DNA from 2 places in the Corynebacterium atrinae genome. Region 2 is predicted to be linked to the other one. Evidence: riboswitches for the same ligand, from Rfam matches in the RefSeq annotation. Region 2 holds a riboswitch; the other holds the start of a gene.
What was found. A riboswitch is a leader RNA that binds a small molecule or an ion and turns the genes downstream of it on or off. The one in region 2 is predicted to bind cyclic di-AMP.

Region 1: linked by a shared signal. The riboswitch ahead of CATRI_RS08840 (NlpC/P60 family protein) and the one ahead of CATRI_RS03345 (resuscitation-promoting factor Rpf1 domain-containing protein) in region 2 are both predicted to bind cyclic di-AMP.

What each region holds. Positions count from the first base shown of each region.
Region 1 covers NZ_CP046977.1:1,809,253-1,816,973, reverse strand. Annotated here, with positions in the region: gene ctaE (aa3-type cytochrome oxidase subunit III) at 1-464, shown strand, start outside; gene qcrC (cytochrome bc1 complex diheme cytochrome c subunit) at 535-1,422, shown strand; gene qcrA (cytochrome bc1 complex Rieske iron-sulfur subunit) at 1,419-2,636, shown strand; gene qcrB (cytochrome bc1 complex cytochrome b subunit) at 2,636-4,264, shown strand; cyclic di-AMP (ydaO/yuaA leader) riboswitch at 4,761-4,950, shown strand; gene CATRI_RS08840 (NlpC/P60 family protein) at 4,962-5,582, shown strand; gene CATRI_RS08835 (C40 family peptidase) at 5,776-6,798, shown strand; gene CATRI_RS08830 (glycosyltransferase family 4 protein) at 6,803-7,721, shown strand, end outside.
Region 2 covers NZ_CP046977.1:656,212-663,932, reverse strand. Annotated here, with positions in the region: gene CATRI_RS03360 (glutaminyl-peptide cyclotransferase) at 1-502, shown strand, start outside; gene CATRI_RS03355 (DUF2771 domain-containing protein) at 514-1,041, shown strand; gene CATRI_RS03350 (cold-shock protein) at 1,058-1,441, opposite strand; cyclic di-AMP (ydaO/yuaA leader) riboswitch at 1,768-1,946, shown strand; gene CATRI_RS03345 (resuscitation-promoting factor Rpf1 domain-containing protein) at 1,956-2,558, shown strand; gene CATRI_RS03340 (hypothetical protein) at 2,979-3,170, opposite strand; gene CATRI_RS03335 (helicase-associated domain-containing protein) at 3,236-5,440, shown strand; gene CATRI_RS03330 (DNA repair helicase XPB) at 5,459-7,108, shown strand; gene CATRI_RS03325 (DUF3239 domain-containing protein) at 7,120-7,721, shown strand, end outside.

The DNA.
Region 1 (7,721 bases), 1.2 Mb from region 2:
GTGCGAATGGCCTAGCAGGAGACTGGGAGTATCAGACTTCCCACCTCAACGTGACTTATGGATTCATCATTACGACGATCCTTGTGGTCTCCTCCTTCACCGCACAGTTGGGCGTCTTCGCAGCTGAAAGGGGTGACGTATACGGTCTTCGACGCTGGTTTGGCATCACCGTGGCATTGGCAGTGGCCTTCCTTGGCTTCCTGTCCTTCGAGTACTACGAGATGATCCATCACGGTGTGACTATTCAGTCCAGCGTCTTTGGTTCCGTTTTCTACATCATTACGGGCTTCCACGCAGCCCACGTGACGGCCGGTGTGATCGCGTTTGTCGTGATCCTCCTCCGTCTCCAAAAGTCCAAGTTCACGCCGGCACAGGCCACCGCGGCCATGGTCGTGTCGTACTACTGGCACTTCGTCGACGTTATTTGGATCGGCGTCTTCATCACTTTGTACCTAGTCCAGTAGGCCGTAGCCAGCCGAGCTACTCGGCCTACAGCCCTTCACTTTCCGTTCACGATTTTCAAAAGGGAAACTGATGGAAAATACTCCGAACAACGCCGCGGGCGACACTTCGTCGAACACCCCGGCTAAGAAGGTCCGCAGTCGGCGCAAGGCGCGTCGGCTCATCGCGGGCGCCTTCGCATTGACCCTCGGCCTCACCGGCGCGGGTCTTCTCGCAACGGCGCTGACTCCGGACGCACAGGTAGCCACCGCGCAGCGTGATGATCAGGCTCTGATCCAAGAGGGCAAGGACCTCTACAATCTGGCCTGCATCACCTGCCACGGTGCCAACCTCCAAGGCGTCCCGGATCGCGGACCGTCGCTCATCGGCACCGGCGAAGGTGCCGTTTACTTCCAGGTTCACTCCGGCCGTATGCCGATGATGTCGAATGACGCTCAGGCTGAGCGTAAGACTCCTCGCTACACCGAGCAGCAGACTCTCGCTATGGCCGCTTACGTGGCAGCCAATGGTGGCGGTCCGGAGCTCGTGTACAACGAGGACGGCACCATCGCTATGGAGGATCTCCGTGGTGCTAACTACAACGGCCAGATCGACGCCCAAGACATCGCCCGCGGTGGCGAGCTCTTCCGTCTGAACTGCGCCTCCTGCCACAACTTCACCGGTCGTGGTGGCGCACTCTCCTCCGGAAAGTACGCCCCGACCCTGGATCCTGCGAACGAGCAGGAAATCTACCAGGCCATGCTGACCGGGCCGCAGAACATGCCTAAGTTCTCTGATCGTCAGCTGTCTGCCGACGAGAAGAAGGACATCATCGCCTTCATCAAGGCTTCCAAGGAGACTCCGTCTCCCGGCGGATGGAGCCTCGGTGGCCTCGGCCCCGTCTCTGAAGGTATGGCTATGTGGTTCATTGGCATCACCCTAGTTGGTGCAGCCGCAATGTGGATTGGATCGCGCTCATGAGCAACGACAAGAAGAAGTACACCAAGCAGGAACTCAACGCTATGAGCAACGATGAGCTCGCCCGCCTGGGCACTGAGCTTGACGATGTCACCGTTGCGTACCGCAAGGCACGCTTCCCGGTTCCCAATGACCCCGCTGAGAAGCGGGCGTCTCGCAGCGTCGCAATCTGGTTGATCATCGCCATCGTGACGGCGATTGCCTTCCTGGGCGTCTACATCTTCTGGCCGTGGGAGTTTAAGAACTTGGGCGAAGAGGGACACCTCTTCCACACCTTCTACACACCGCTGCTGGGCCTTACCGCCGGTCTTTCCATCATCTCGCTGGGAATGGCTGTCGTCTTGTACGTGAAGAAGATTGTGCCCGAGGAGATCTCGGTCCAGCGTCGTCACGACGGCCCCTCGGAAGAGGTCGACCGTCGCACGATCACGGCATTGCTGAACGACTCCTGGGAGACTTCCACCCTCGGTCGTCGTAAGGCTCTCCAGGGGCTCTTCGGCGGCGCGGCGGTTCTTTTCGGTCTGGTTGTTGTAGCCCCGCTGGGCGGCATGATCAAGAACCCGTGGAAGAAGGGCGAGCTCGGCATCATGGGTGACGGCACGCTGTGGACCTCCGGATGGACCCTGCAGAACGAGGGCGTCAAGCTGTACCTCGCTCGCGACACGGGTGCTGTCGCCGAGGAGCACAAGGGGCAGGCCGGTACCCACTGGACCACCGCTGGTGTTTCCCGCTTGGTCCGAGTCCGTCCTGAGGATCTCGCCGCTGGCGGAATGGAGACCGTCTACCCGTTGACTGAGGAAGACTGCAACGATGGCGACCTCTACGATCCCACCCGCGATGTGTACGAGAACCAGATGCACTCCATCCATGGCCCTCGTAACTCTGTCATGCTTATTCGCCTTCGTTCTGCTGACGCGGAGCGCGCAATTGAGCGTGAGGGTCAGGAATCCTTCCACTACGGCGACTACTACGCCTACTCGAAGATCTGCACCCACATTGGTTGCCCGACCTCGCTCTACGAGGCTCAGACCAACCGAATCCTGTGCCCTTGCCACCAGTCGCAGTTCGACGCACTGCAGTACGGAAAGCCCGTCTTCGGTCCCGCCGCCCGTGCACTTCCGCAGCTGCCGATCACTGTGGATGAAGACGGTTACCTGGTAGCAAACGGTAACTTCATTGAGCCCGTCGGCCCGGCATTCTGGGAGCGTAAGTCATAATGAGCAAAAAACTTGCCCAAGCTGGCAACAATATCGATTCCCGCTACACCATCGCGGGCCTCATTCGCCCGCAGTTGAACAAGGTCTTCCCGACCCACTGGTCCTTCATGCTGGGAGAGATGGCGCTCTACAGCTTCATCATCCTGCTGCTGACCGGTGTGTACCTGGCACTGTTCTTCGACCCGTCGATTACCAAGGTGATTTACGACGGTGCGTACCTTCCGCTCAACGGCGTCGAAATGTCACGTGCCTACGCAACGGCCCTGGATATTTCCTTCGAAGTCCGCGGAGGCCTTTTCGTCCGGCAGATGCACCACTGGGCCGCACTGATGTTCATGATGGCCATGGTCGTGCACATGCTGCGCGTCTTCTTCACCGGTGCGTTCCGTCGCCCGCGTGAAGCCAACTGGATCATCGGTTGTACCCTCATCATCCTCGGCATGGCCGAAGGCTTCATGGGCTACTCCCTCCCGGATGACCTGCTCTCCGGCGTCGGCCTGCGCATCATGTCTGCCATCATTGTTGGTCTGCCGATCATCGGTACCTGGCTGCACTGGCTCATCTTCGGTGGCGACTTCCCGTCCGATCTGATGCTGGACCGTTTCTACATCGCGCACGTCCTCATCATTCCGGGCATTATCCTCGGTTTGATTGCGGCTCACCTGGCCCTGGTTTGGTACCAGAAGCACACTCAGTTCCCGGGCGCTGGCCGCACCGAGAACAACGTGGTTGGTATTCGCATCATGCCGCTGTTCGCCACCAAGGCAATCGGCTTCGGCCTCTTGACCGCCGGTGTGCTCGCGCTGATGTCCGGCCTCACCACGATCAATGCTATTTGGACGATCGGCCCCTACAATCCTTCGCAGGTCTCCGCAGGCTCCCAGCCTGACGTCTACATGCTGTGGACTGACGGTGTTGCCCGAGTCATGCCGGCGTGGGAGCTCTACCTTGGCAACTACACCATTCCCTCCGCCTTCTGGGTTGCCCTGGTCTGTGGTCTGATGGTCGTGGCTCTGTTCGCTTACCCGTGGATTGAGAAGAAGGCCACTGGCGACGATGCTCACCACAACTTGCTGCAGCGTCCGCGCGATGTTCCGGTTCGTACCGGCATCGGCGTTATGTCCATCGTGTTCTTCATGCTGGTTACCATCTCTGGTGGTAACGACCACGTGGCCCACTTCTTCCAGATCTCGCTGAATGCTATGACCTGGGTGGGACGCATCGGCATCATCATCTTGCCGCCGCTGGCCTACTACGTCACTCACCGCATCTGTGTTGGTCTGCAGCGCTCTGACCGCGAGGTCCTGGAGCACGGTATCGAAACCGGCGTCATCAAGCAGATGCCGAATGGTGCCTTCGTCGAGATCCACCAGCCGCTAGGCCCGGTCGACTCTCATGGGCACCCGGTGCCGTTGGCGTACGCAGGCGCACGAGTCCCGAAGCAGATGAACGAGCTCGGCTTCGCCGATGTCGTCAGCCGCGGCGGCGCGTTCAGCCCGGATCCGCAGGATGTCACCGATCGCCTCGACTCCATTCACCACGAGAATGAGGCAGAAGAGAAGGCCATGTTCGAGAAGCTGCAAGAGGCTAATCGTCAGGCTGATCGCGACAAGGGCCTGCTCGACTAGTAGGTTCTGAAAGACTGCGCTCACCAATTAGGAGCCCGGCACCCAATACCTGGGGGTGCCGGGCTCCTTCTTTATATATAGGAGAAGCGCTGTCGCGTTCGTCTAGTGCAGAAGGCTCAACACGAGGAAGGCATCTCGAACCGTTACATTTGTGACTCGCGGTGCGGATGGGACATTATCCTTAAGGGTGTGAGCGGGATCACAAAAAACGTTTGTCGCCGAAGCTGGGAGTCTCCGGAGAGCATTCTTGGAACGTTTTCTGACTCAAAAGGGGATGGCATCGTTGCAGGTAGTCGCAGATATCTCGTGTCCTTATTGGAGGTCATGTCCCAATCGTCTTGCCTGTCAGTCGGAGGTCGCCTCTGCCGCGACGGGTTGATAACGGCTTCATAACAACGCCTGATTGACGTGTGGGTTGGACAAGTTTCGTTGTTGTTTCGTAACCTGATTGAGACATTGAGGTGCTTCACCATGAAGCAGCCACATGATGTGAACTGAAAATACCAAGCCTAATCCGAACCGAGGGTATTCCACTAGGGGTGCCAGTGGGGAGGGGCCGGGGAACCACCAGCATTCATCTGGGGTGAATTCCCGCAAGAGCGGCGATTTGATCGCCGTGGAGTGGGGTAGGGAAGCTTCCGTCTCCCAACCCGACAGCTAACCCGGTAGGCGCACAGGAAGATTTGGAGAAATATCCATGGCAAAGCACCGCCGTATCAGCAAGACCGCTACCCGTCGCGCAGCGACTGCCTCCGCCGTCGTTATGGGTGCAACCCTTCTGGCCCCCGGCGCTGCTAACGCAGTCGAGGTCGCAGTCCCGAACACGGACATTCGTTTCAACGTTCAGGGCCTCGACGCGGTACCCGGCATTCAGTCCAACCCCGTTGCTCAGCAGTTCATCCCGAACCTGCAGGCCGAGGTTAACAACTTCACCTCCAACGTCCCCAACCCAATTGCTGCATCCTCGTCGAACTCTACGGGCGAGGCTATCGTCGCAGCTGCCCGCTCCAAGATTGGCGCTCCCTACAGCTGGGGTGCTGTGGGGCCGAACGCTTTCGACTGCTCCGGTCTGACCTCCTGGGCATACCAGCAGGTGGGCAAGTCGATCCCGCGCACCTCTCAGGCGCAGGCATCTGCTGGCCAGCAGGTTTCTCTTGATTCCTTGCAGCCCGGCGACGTCATCGCTTACTACGGCGGCGCATCGCACGTTGGCATCTACGCTGGCAACGGCATGATCATCGACGCACTCGGCTCCGGCACTCCGGTCGCTGAGCGTCCCCTGAACTACATGCCGATCCACTCGGCAGTGCGCTTCTAGGCTGCACTCTTCCGCGCCGCCCCGCACCAGTTGTGTTGGGCGGCGTTGGTGATTCCATCCTTGGTCCGGTTAGGCACTTTGGTCACACTCGTCGCTTAAGTCACGACTTTCTAGGCGGCTAGCAACTCTTCCTCAGGAGGGGCTTATAGTTGGAACGTCCTTTGTGTTTCACCCAGTTGTAGAGAGCGTTCCCTTGTCTTTTCGTCTGCACCTCAATCGTCGATACCGAACCATTGCTGCCAGCATTGTGGCAGCTGTGCTGTTGACCTCGAATGAGGCGATGGTGCGCGCTGATGATGTCGATACGCTCATCGCGGCGATGGACGAGATTTCTCATGAGGCAACCAGCCAGAGCGAAGAAGTCAAGCAACTCGAGGTTGATATCGAGGAAAGCCAGCAACACCTCGATTCGCTGCGGGTGGAGGCTGAAGGCGCACGCGAGCGGGCACAGGTTGCCCAGGAGGCTGAGCGGGCATTCCAGGGGCAGGTTAATGACATTGCGGGGGCGAAATACCGCGGTACCATGATTGACCCCATCACCAATGCCATAGCGGCCCGCAGCCCCCAAAACGCCATCGATCGCTCGGCGTATCTAGCGACGCTGACGCGGAACACGGAGAGGGCCGTCGAAAAGCTTTCCGACGCCACTGCGGAGGCAGGTAAGGCGCATACCGACGCCTCCCGTGCTTTGGCGGAGGCTGGGTTCCAGCAGTCACTGCTGGAGCAACAAAAGCGCACGCTCGAGGAGCAGCAGGATGAACTCAAAGCACGGGTGAAGGATATCGAGGAGAAGGTCAACGGGCTCAGTCCCGAAGACCGAGCTAGGTGGATGGCAAAGAATAACCCTCTCACCGGGTTGGACATCGCCTCCTTTGCCGGGAGTGGCGCGGTGTCGGCAGCATTGAGCAAGCTGGGTTCGCCATATGGCTGGGGTGCAAGCGGTCCGAACCAATTTGACTGCTCTGGCCTGATGTACTGGGCTTACCAGCAGCAGGGGAAGTCCATTCCGCGCACTTCTCAGGCACAGCTCGCCGGAGGTACTCCGGTTTCTCGGGCGGAGCTCCAGCCGGGAGACATCGTCGGATACTACCCGGGTGTGACCCACGTGGGGATGTATATCGGGAACGGGCAGCTCGTCCATGCCTCGGACTACGGCATTCCGGTTCAGGTGGTCTCGGTCGACTCCATGCCGTGGGCCGGCGCTGCGCGCTTCTAGCCCTATGGCGCGCACTCTTCTCGTCACCAACGACTTTCCCCCGACAGTCGGGGGCATCCAATCCTATGTACGGGACTTCGTTGCCACGCTTGACCCATCAGAGGTCATCGTGTTCGCCTCCACACAGGATGCTGCCCTGGCGGCTGAATACGACCGGCAGGCGGAGTACAAGGTTGTCCGGTGGCCTCGGAGGGTCATGCTGCCTACTCCGGCGACGTCGCGGCGCATGGCGGAGATCATCGCGCAGGAGAAAATTGACACTGTGTGGTTTGGGGCAGCGGCGCCTCTGGCGCTCATGGCCCACAATGCTCGCCGCGCGGGAGCCCGGAAGATCATTGCGTCTACTCACGGGCATGAAGTCGGATGGTCGATGATTCCGGGAGCTCGCCAGGTGCTGCGGAGGATCGGCAACACGGTGGATGTGGTCACCTTCATCTCTGAATACACATTGCGGCGATTTCGTTCGGCTTTCGGTCCGCACCCTGAATTTGTTCACTTGCCTTCGGGCGTCGACGTGGACCTGTTTACCCCGGCGACAGCTCAAGAACGCGTCGATACTCGGTCTGGGATGAATCTCGGGCCCGATCAACCGGTGGTGGCCTGCATTTCGCGCCTAGTGCCTCGCAAAGGTCAGGATCAGCTGATTCGGGCACTTCCCCAGCTGAGGCGAGAATTCCCGTCGGTACGATTGCTCATCATCGGTCGGGGTCGCGACGAACGCCGCTTGCGGCGCCTGGCCACGGCTAGCGGGGTAGACGACCTCGTGGTCTTCGCTGGCTCGTTGCCGTTCGACCAGATGCGAGCGGTCCTGTCCGCGGCGGATGTTTTTGCCATGCCGGCGCGCACTCGTGGGAAAGGCCTCGATGTCGAGGGCCTCGGTATCGTCTACCTGGAAGCCCAAGCCAGCGGAGTGCCGGTTGTGG
Region 2 (7,721 bases):
GGGCATCACCCGTCACGGCGACGTCATTTGGCAATTGACTTGGCTCAACGGGATCGCCATCAAGCGCGATGCGCAAACGCTGGCGGAATTGGACCGCGTTGACTACCCCGGTGAAGGCTGGGGGCTGTGCTCCTTCGCGGACGAACTCATCATGTCCGACGGCACGGACGAGTTGCGCCACCTTGACCCCGTAACCTTCGAGGAACGCTCCCGCACCGTGGTAAACCGTGAAGACCAAGAAGTCATCGACCTCAACGAACTCGAATGCGTCGATGGCAACGTCTACGCCAACGTCTTCCTCAGCACCGACATCTTGCGTATCGACGCCGCCACCGGCCAGGTCACCGGCACCATCGACGCCTCAGGGCTTCCCAACAATTCCAACCCCGATCCCAACAATGTCCTCAACGGGATTGCGCACATCCCCGGCACCGATCGCTTCCTGCTCAGCGGCAAGCACTGGCCCGACCTGTATGAGGTTGAGTTCGTTCCCCAACGGTAGGATGGGGACCCATGGCCACCCGTAAACAGGCGCGGCAGAAGTCCCTGCTGCAGATCCTCGCTCTTCTGATTGCCGTCGTTATCCTGTTGGTCGGCGGTGTGTTGCTGCAGAATTGGTGGAACAATCGCCCCGGCCCACAGCCGCAAGATGTGACTATCGGCGCGAGCGTCGGAGACACCTCCCTCGAGATCTCCCCGTACCTGGTGTGCGAGCCAGGCGTGGAATGCCCCGAAGGCGAGGTACCCAATCTAACGGTGGGCCCCGAGGACACGCTGGTGCTAGAGATCCCCGAGGAGATCTACGACCACGACTGGCAAGTCCTCATGATCTACGACGATCCGGCGGCCAACGACCAACAACTCCATGGCGCCAACGACGCAGAGCGAGTGGAGATCCCGGGTTCAACCGAGCCGACTGGCGAGAACTCCGACCGCCCCCGCCTCATGGTCGTCGAGGTTTCCTCCGTCATGCTCGGATACAACGAGGCCGGCGAGGAAACTCCTTATACAACGGTGTGGTCACTGAGCACGATGAGCTAGCGAACGCGACGCGGCACTAAGCGTCGAGCTCCTTCGCCACGGCGCGGAGGATTTCCGCGACCTGGCGGCCGACCTTACGCTCGGGGTAACGGCCAGCGGCGAGCCCGGGCTGCACCTGGGTTTCAAGCAAAGTAAGCAAGTCGGAAATCATGCTGGAGAGTTCCTCCGGCTTGTGCTTGTGAGTGGGCCGGCGGCGCGGGGAGTCCAGTACTTTGACGCGCAGCGCTTGGGGGCCGCGGCGGCCGGCAGCGAAGTCAAATTCAATGCGCTGCCCAGCAACCAGCTCTTCTACGCCCTCAGGCAGCACCTGCTTGCCGACATACACATCCTCATCCCCCGGGTTAGAGACGAAACCGAAGCCCTTTCCGGCGTCGTACCACTTCACCTTGCCGATCGGCACGATCCTCACCACTTTCCTTTTCTTAACACGTGAAGGCACGAGTATACCCCGGCCACGGGTGAGGATCACGCGCCCTCCTCCGCCCGTTACCGCGGCCACCGCACCATAATGAGACACACGTCACACTAGAGGCGGTTGGCGGGGCTGGCCTGGGAAAAACCGTTGCAGCCCCGCCTTGACCAAAGGAAATTAGAGCCAACTTGTGAGTCGAGCGTGACTAAAACGTTATAAACCGTTACTCTGCATGGCAGGCACAGCGTCGGTCATACCCCTCGCCTCCCACGCCGAATCCTGTCCAGGATGGCGAGAGACCACGTAAGTCGTGCACCACAATCGTGAATAATTCCATGTGGACAGGAGCGGGGAAACCACCGCGGACCTCAAGTATCACCAGAGTTTCGCAACGGGCATCCGCCCTCGGGGTGAAGCCACCATCTGGCCGGGCACAGTGATCCTCCGCCCGAACCCGACAGCTCACTTCGCAGGCGTCAATATGAGAGGAACACTTTTCAACATGGCACGTCATTCCCGCAAGACCGCGTCCCTCGGCACCAAGTTCGCCGCCACCACCGTCGCTTTCGGCGCAGCAGCTGCCCTGCTCGCCCCGACCGCTTCCGCAGCTCCCGACTCCGACTGGGACCGTCTCGCTCAGTGTGAGGCTGGTGGCAACTGGCAGATCAACTCCGGCAATGGCTACCACGGCGGACTGCAGTTCTCCCCGGCTACCTGGCGTGCCTACGGCGGCGCCGAGTTCGCCCCCTACGCCTACCAGGCCACCCGTGAGCAGCAGATCGCTGTCGCCGAGCGCACCCTCGCCGGCCAGGGCTGGGGCGCATGGCCCTCTTGCTCCGCACGTCTGGGTCTGAACTCCGCTCCGACCCCGCGCAGCGTGGCCGCTGACGCCCCGGCCGTCGTCCAGCAGATCGTCGAGCAGGCAGGCGCCTCCTCCGACGCCCTCGCCGTCGATGCAGTCTACAGCGCCATCCAGAGCAACCTCGCTCAGTTCGGCATGCAGGTTCCGGCTGGTCTCGAGGCCGCCTACAGCGCCAACCGCGGCAACTTCGATGCTTTCTACGGCGCTAACCGCCACATCATCGATCCGGCCCTGGGCCTCTAAACTCCCCCAGACGCCTGACACACCCCCGCACCGCTTGGTGCGGGGGCTTAGTCGTCGGAGGGACCAGTGTGGGGTGGGTGCCAAGAGTGCGATATGACTTCACCCATTAATCGAGTGCCCGGATCCCGCCACTCGATTAATGGGTGAAGTCATATCGCACTTTTACCCCGTAGGCGCGCAGCGTGTTGCCGAAGGCTCCGTAGCGAACGAGTGTGTCGGCCGAGCCATCTGATTTCCAGGCCGACCCCAAAACCCGCACTCGCTAACAACTCTGGCATCTAACTGCCTTCCGAACCCACCAAGTTGTTAGCGAAAGCGGGTTTTCACGTTGAGAGAGACGCAGACACGCCAATCCCCCGCACCCTGGCCAGCACAAACGTGCCTGGGGTGCGGGGGATCCGCGATGGAAGAAAAGTACGCTTAGTGGTTGAAGCGGGTGTACGGGTGGACGTAGCCGAGCTGCTCGGCCGGGACCGGAAGCACGGTGTCGTCGCCGAAGGGGCTGGACGCGCCAGCCAGCTTGGAGATCAATTCGGTCACCACGTGACCGTCTTCAGGGATATTCTTCGGCCAGGCCGGATCGACGTAGCCCTTCTTCTCAACGTTTGCCATGCCGTCCATTCTTGCAAACCCGGGGACAAAAAGTAACTTGAACTGCCATTAAACTCGTCCACACCATGACATCTACCCCCGATCGTCCCGATTTCCGCACCTGGTTGGCACAGCGCAGCGATGATGAGCTGAGTTTCCTCCTCGGCGCGCGCCCCGACGTGGTCTTGCCGCTCCCCCCGGGGATCACCCCCTTGGCGGCTCGCTTGCAGCTGCGTGCCTCAGTCGGGCGGACGTTGAGGACACTCACGGCGCTTGAGCTCGCGGTGGTCGAAGTCGCGGCTGAGCTGGGGGCGGAGCTGGAGCCGATCACCTCCACCGCCCTCCATGAAGAAGCAGATCGGCGCATTCCCGCTGCCACCCCAGGGCAGATCCAGGCGGCCGCGGACAGGCTAAGCGCGCTCGCCATTCTCTTTGGCAGCCCCGGCAGCCTGCTCCTCACTAGTGAAGCGATGCCGGCGTTGCCGCAGGATTGGCAGCTGCTGGACAGCACGACTCCGCAGTTGCCGGATGATCTTCCTGCCCAGCAGCGCGCCATTCTGGACACGTTGCTCCATTCCGGTGGCGTGGGCACGACCAGGCACGCCGCCCCAGATGCTGATCCCGCCCACCCCATTTCGCAACTCCTCTCCGCTGGACTGCTCACCCGCGTTGACGCGGGCACCGTGCGCCTACCCCGCGGCATTCGCGCCGCACTCTTGGGACGCCCGCAGGTGGCCCGGCCGTTGGTCCCCTCGCTGCGGGTGAGAGGGGAGATGCTTAACGACGCCCGCGGCCTCGACCGCGCCGACACCATCGGCGCCGGCGCGGGGCTCGAGGTCGCCCGCCATCTGCGGCAGCTGCTGGATTGGCTAGGTGCGCATCCGGCAGAACTTCTCAAGGATGGTGCTCTCGGTGTGCGGGCTACGGCCTCCTTGTCTCGCCAGCTCGGGGTCAGCGAGGAAGAGATCAATCGGCTTGTTGGCCTCGGCACGGCTGCCCGGCTGCTCGCCCGCGGCGAGGAAGGCTTGGCTCCCACGCAGGCGGCTGATGAATGGTTAGAGGCGGAACTGAGCACGCAATGGCTGACCCTGTTGCGCAGCTGGCTCACCTCCCCCTGGGCTACGTGGCTCGTGGGGAAGAAGGATGAGAAGAAGCTCCCGATCCGTTTGCTCTCCGAGGCGTCTCTCCGCCCGCAGTTGGCTGAGCAGCGCCAGCTCGTGCTTTCTCAGTTCTCCCACCCTGCCCCCGGGGTGAATTTGAGCGACGAGGACATGCTGGATGATTTCTTCTTCACCCACCCCATCGCCGCCACTCTTTTGCCGCCGAGCACCGTGGAAGAGATCCTCGCCGAGGCCCGCTGGATTGGGGCCCTCGCCGGCGGTACCGCCACTTCCCTGTTGCGCGCGCTGCTCGACCCGGAGGCCGATGCCGACTCCGTCGCTGCCGATACCACCCCGGGTACCGTCGAGCGCGTCATCGCGCAAGCGGATATGACGATCCTCGCCCCGGGCCCGCTTCCCCGTTCCCTGCAGACGGAATTGGAGTTGCTCGGTGACCTCGATTCGGGCGGGTTGGCCAGTGTCTATCGGGTCTCTGATGCGTCCATTCGCCGCGCTCTCGACGCCGGCCGCACGGCGGAAGAGGTGAAGAACTGGCTGGGCGACCACGTCCTCGGCGAGGTGCCGCAGTCCATCACCTATCTCATCGACGACGTCGCGCGTCGCCACGGCACCCTCCGCGGTGGACCCGCGCTAAGCTACGTGCGTTGCGATGACCCAGCCCTCCTGGCTGAGGCCGGCCGCTCGCCTGCCGCCGAAGACGTCGCTCTCCAGATCATCGCCCCCACCGTCGCCATTTCCCAGGCCCCTTTGGTCCGGGTTATCGACGCCCTGCGGGGGGCTGGTTTCCAACCCGTGGCTGAGGATGCCTCGGGGGCCTTGTTGGACATTCGTCCGCAACCTCTGCGGTTGCCCACTCCCCCGCCAGCCGCCACTCGCACCACCGCTTTACCCACCGAGCGCATTGCCGCGGCGGTGACCGCGATCCGCCACGCGGACGACACCTCCCAGAAAGTACCTGCCGAAAGCGGGAGGACTCTGGCAGTGTTGCAGGCGGCGGCGCGGGGCGGGCGGACGGTGACCCTCGGGTTCGTCGATAAGCAGGGGCGCGCTGTGCACCGGGTGGTGACGCCGCTGACGGTGAGCGCCGGCCAAGTCGACGCCCTCGACGAAGTCTCTGGTGACGTGCAGCGATTCCTGCTGCGTCGCATCACGGAGGTGCTGTTGGACTGACGTGCCATAATGGCGTCCATGGCTTTTGGCGACGGACCCCTCATCGTGCAATCGGACAAGACGGTCCTGCTGGAGATTGATCACGCCCTGGCCGATGAGGCCCGCGCCGCCCTCGCGCCGTTCGCCGAGCTAGAACGCGCCCCCGAGCACGTGCATACCTATCGCATCACGCCCCTCGCGCTGTGGAACGCGCGCGCCGCGGGCCACGACGCCGAGCAGGTGGTCGATGTCCTGGAGCGTTTCTCCCGCTTCCCCGTCCCCCAGCCTTTGCTTATCGACGTCGCCGAGACCATGTCTCGCTACGGTCGCGTGCGGTTGCACAAACACCCGGCCCACGGCCTCGTCCTCGAATCGGCCGAGCCAGCGATCCTCGCCGAGCTGGAACGGCACAAAAAGATTCGACCGATGTTCGGTGAGCGGATCGATGACGAGACCTTTGCCGTGCACCCCTCCGAACGTGGGCGACTGAAGCAAGAACTGCTCAAAGTGGGCTGGCCCGCAGAAGACCTTGCCGGCTACGTCGACGGCGAAGCTCATCCCATCGCCTTGTCCACCGCCAACGAACACTGGGAGCTGCGCGACTACCAGCGCTACGCCGCCGACTCGTTCTGGGAGGGCGGCTCAGGAGTCGTCGTGTTGCCCTGTGGGGCCGGTAAAACCATGGTCGGGGCGGCCTCGATGGCGCGGGCCCAGGCGACGACGCTGATCCTCGTCACCAATACCGTCGCAGGCCGTCAATGGCGCGACGAGTTGCTCCGGCGCACGACTCTCACCGCCGAGGAGATCGGCGAGTACTCCGGCGAACGCAAGGAGATCCGCCCGGTCACCATCGCCACGTACCAGGTGGTCACCCGCAAAACGAAGGGCGAGTACCGGGCCCTGGAGCTTTTCGATTCCCGCGACTGGGGCCTCATCATCTACGACGAGGTTCACCTCCTCCCGGCCCCCGTGTTCCGCATGACCTCAGACTTGCAATCACGGCGTCGCCTCGGTCTCACCGCCACCCTCGTGCGCGAGGACGGCCGCGAGGGTGACGTCTTCTCCCTCATCGGCCCCAAACGCTACGACGCCCCCTGGAAAGACATCGAGGCCCAGGGCTTCATCGCCACGGCCGAATGCGTGGAAGTCCGCACCACGATGAGCGAAGCGGAGCGGATGACCTATGCCACGGCCGAGACCTCGGACCGCTACCGCCTGGCGGCGAGTGCGGGGGCGAAGATGCGGGTCGTCGATAAGCTTTTGAAACGTCATGCCGGACAGCCGACGCTGATCATCGGGGCCTACCTGGACCAACTCGAAGAGTTGTCCGAGCGTTTCGACGCCCCCATCATCGAGGGCCGCACCTCCACCAAGCGCCGCCAGGAGCTTTTCGATGCGTTCCGCTCGGGCGACATCTCCGTGTTGGTGGTGAGCAAGGTGGCGAACTTCTCGATCGACCTGCCCGAGGCAGCCGTCGCCATCCAGGTGTCCGGCACATTCGGTTCCCGGCAGGAGGAAGCCCAACGCCTCGGCCGATTGCTGCGGCCCAAGGCCGACGGCGGCGAAGCCCACTTCTACTCCGTTGTCTCCCGGGACACCCTCGACTCCGAATACGCTGCCCACCGGCAACGATTCCTCGCCGAGCAGGGCTACGCCTACCGCATCATCGACGCCGACGACCTCGATTAGGATGAAACCCCATGAAGGTATTTAAGTTTGATGTCGACGAGGCATTTGCCAAGAAGAACAACGAGATGCTCAAAGACACCCGGCGTCTCCAACTCTCGGCAGGCGTGTTCGGCCTCATTCTCCTAGTACTTGCGGGGGCAGTGTACTTCTGGTTCGGCGCCGGTCAGGCCTGGGGCTTCATCACCGGACTTATCCTGCTGACCTTCGCCATCGTGTGCTTCTTCCTCGTGTTCGTCGTGCCCCGCCAGGTCGGCACCGCCCAAGACCTCTATGACAAGTACCCGCTGGCTCCGGCCGTCATCGCTGAAGTCAACGAACGCGACTTCGTCATCATGGCCCTGGTCAACACCAACGTCGACCCTGACCTCCCTCCGCGCTGGGGCGCGGCACTGCGCACTGTGACCCGCATCAACGGCATCAAGGACCCCAAGCTGGGCACCCGCCTGCCCGTTGCCGCTGTCTCCGGCCGCCGCACCGTCCGCAACCAAGACCATTGGGACGAGATTTCCCCCATGCCCATCGCCTGGGGCACCCCCGATGTGGACCTGGTAGAAATTGCCCGCAAATCCATTCCCGACGACCAGTGGAACCGCCTGGAGAAGGCCCGCAAGCG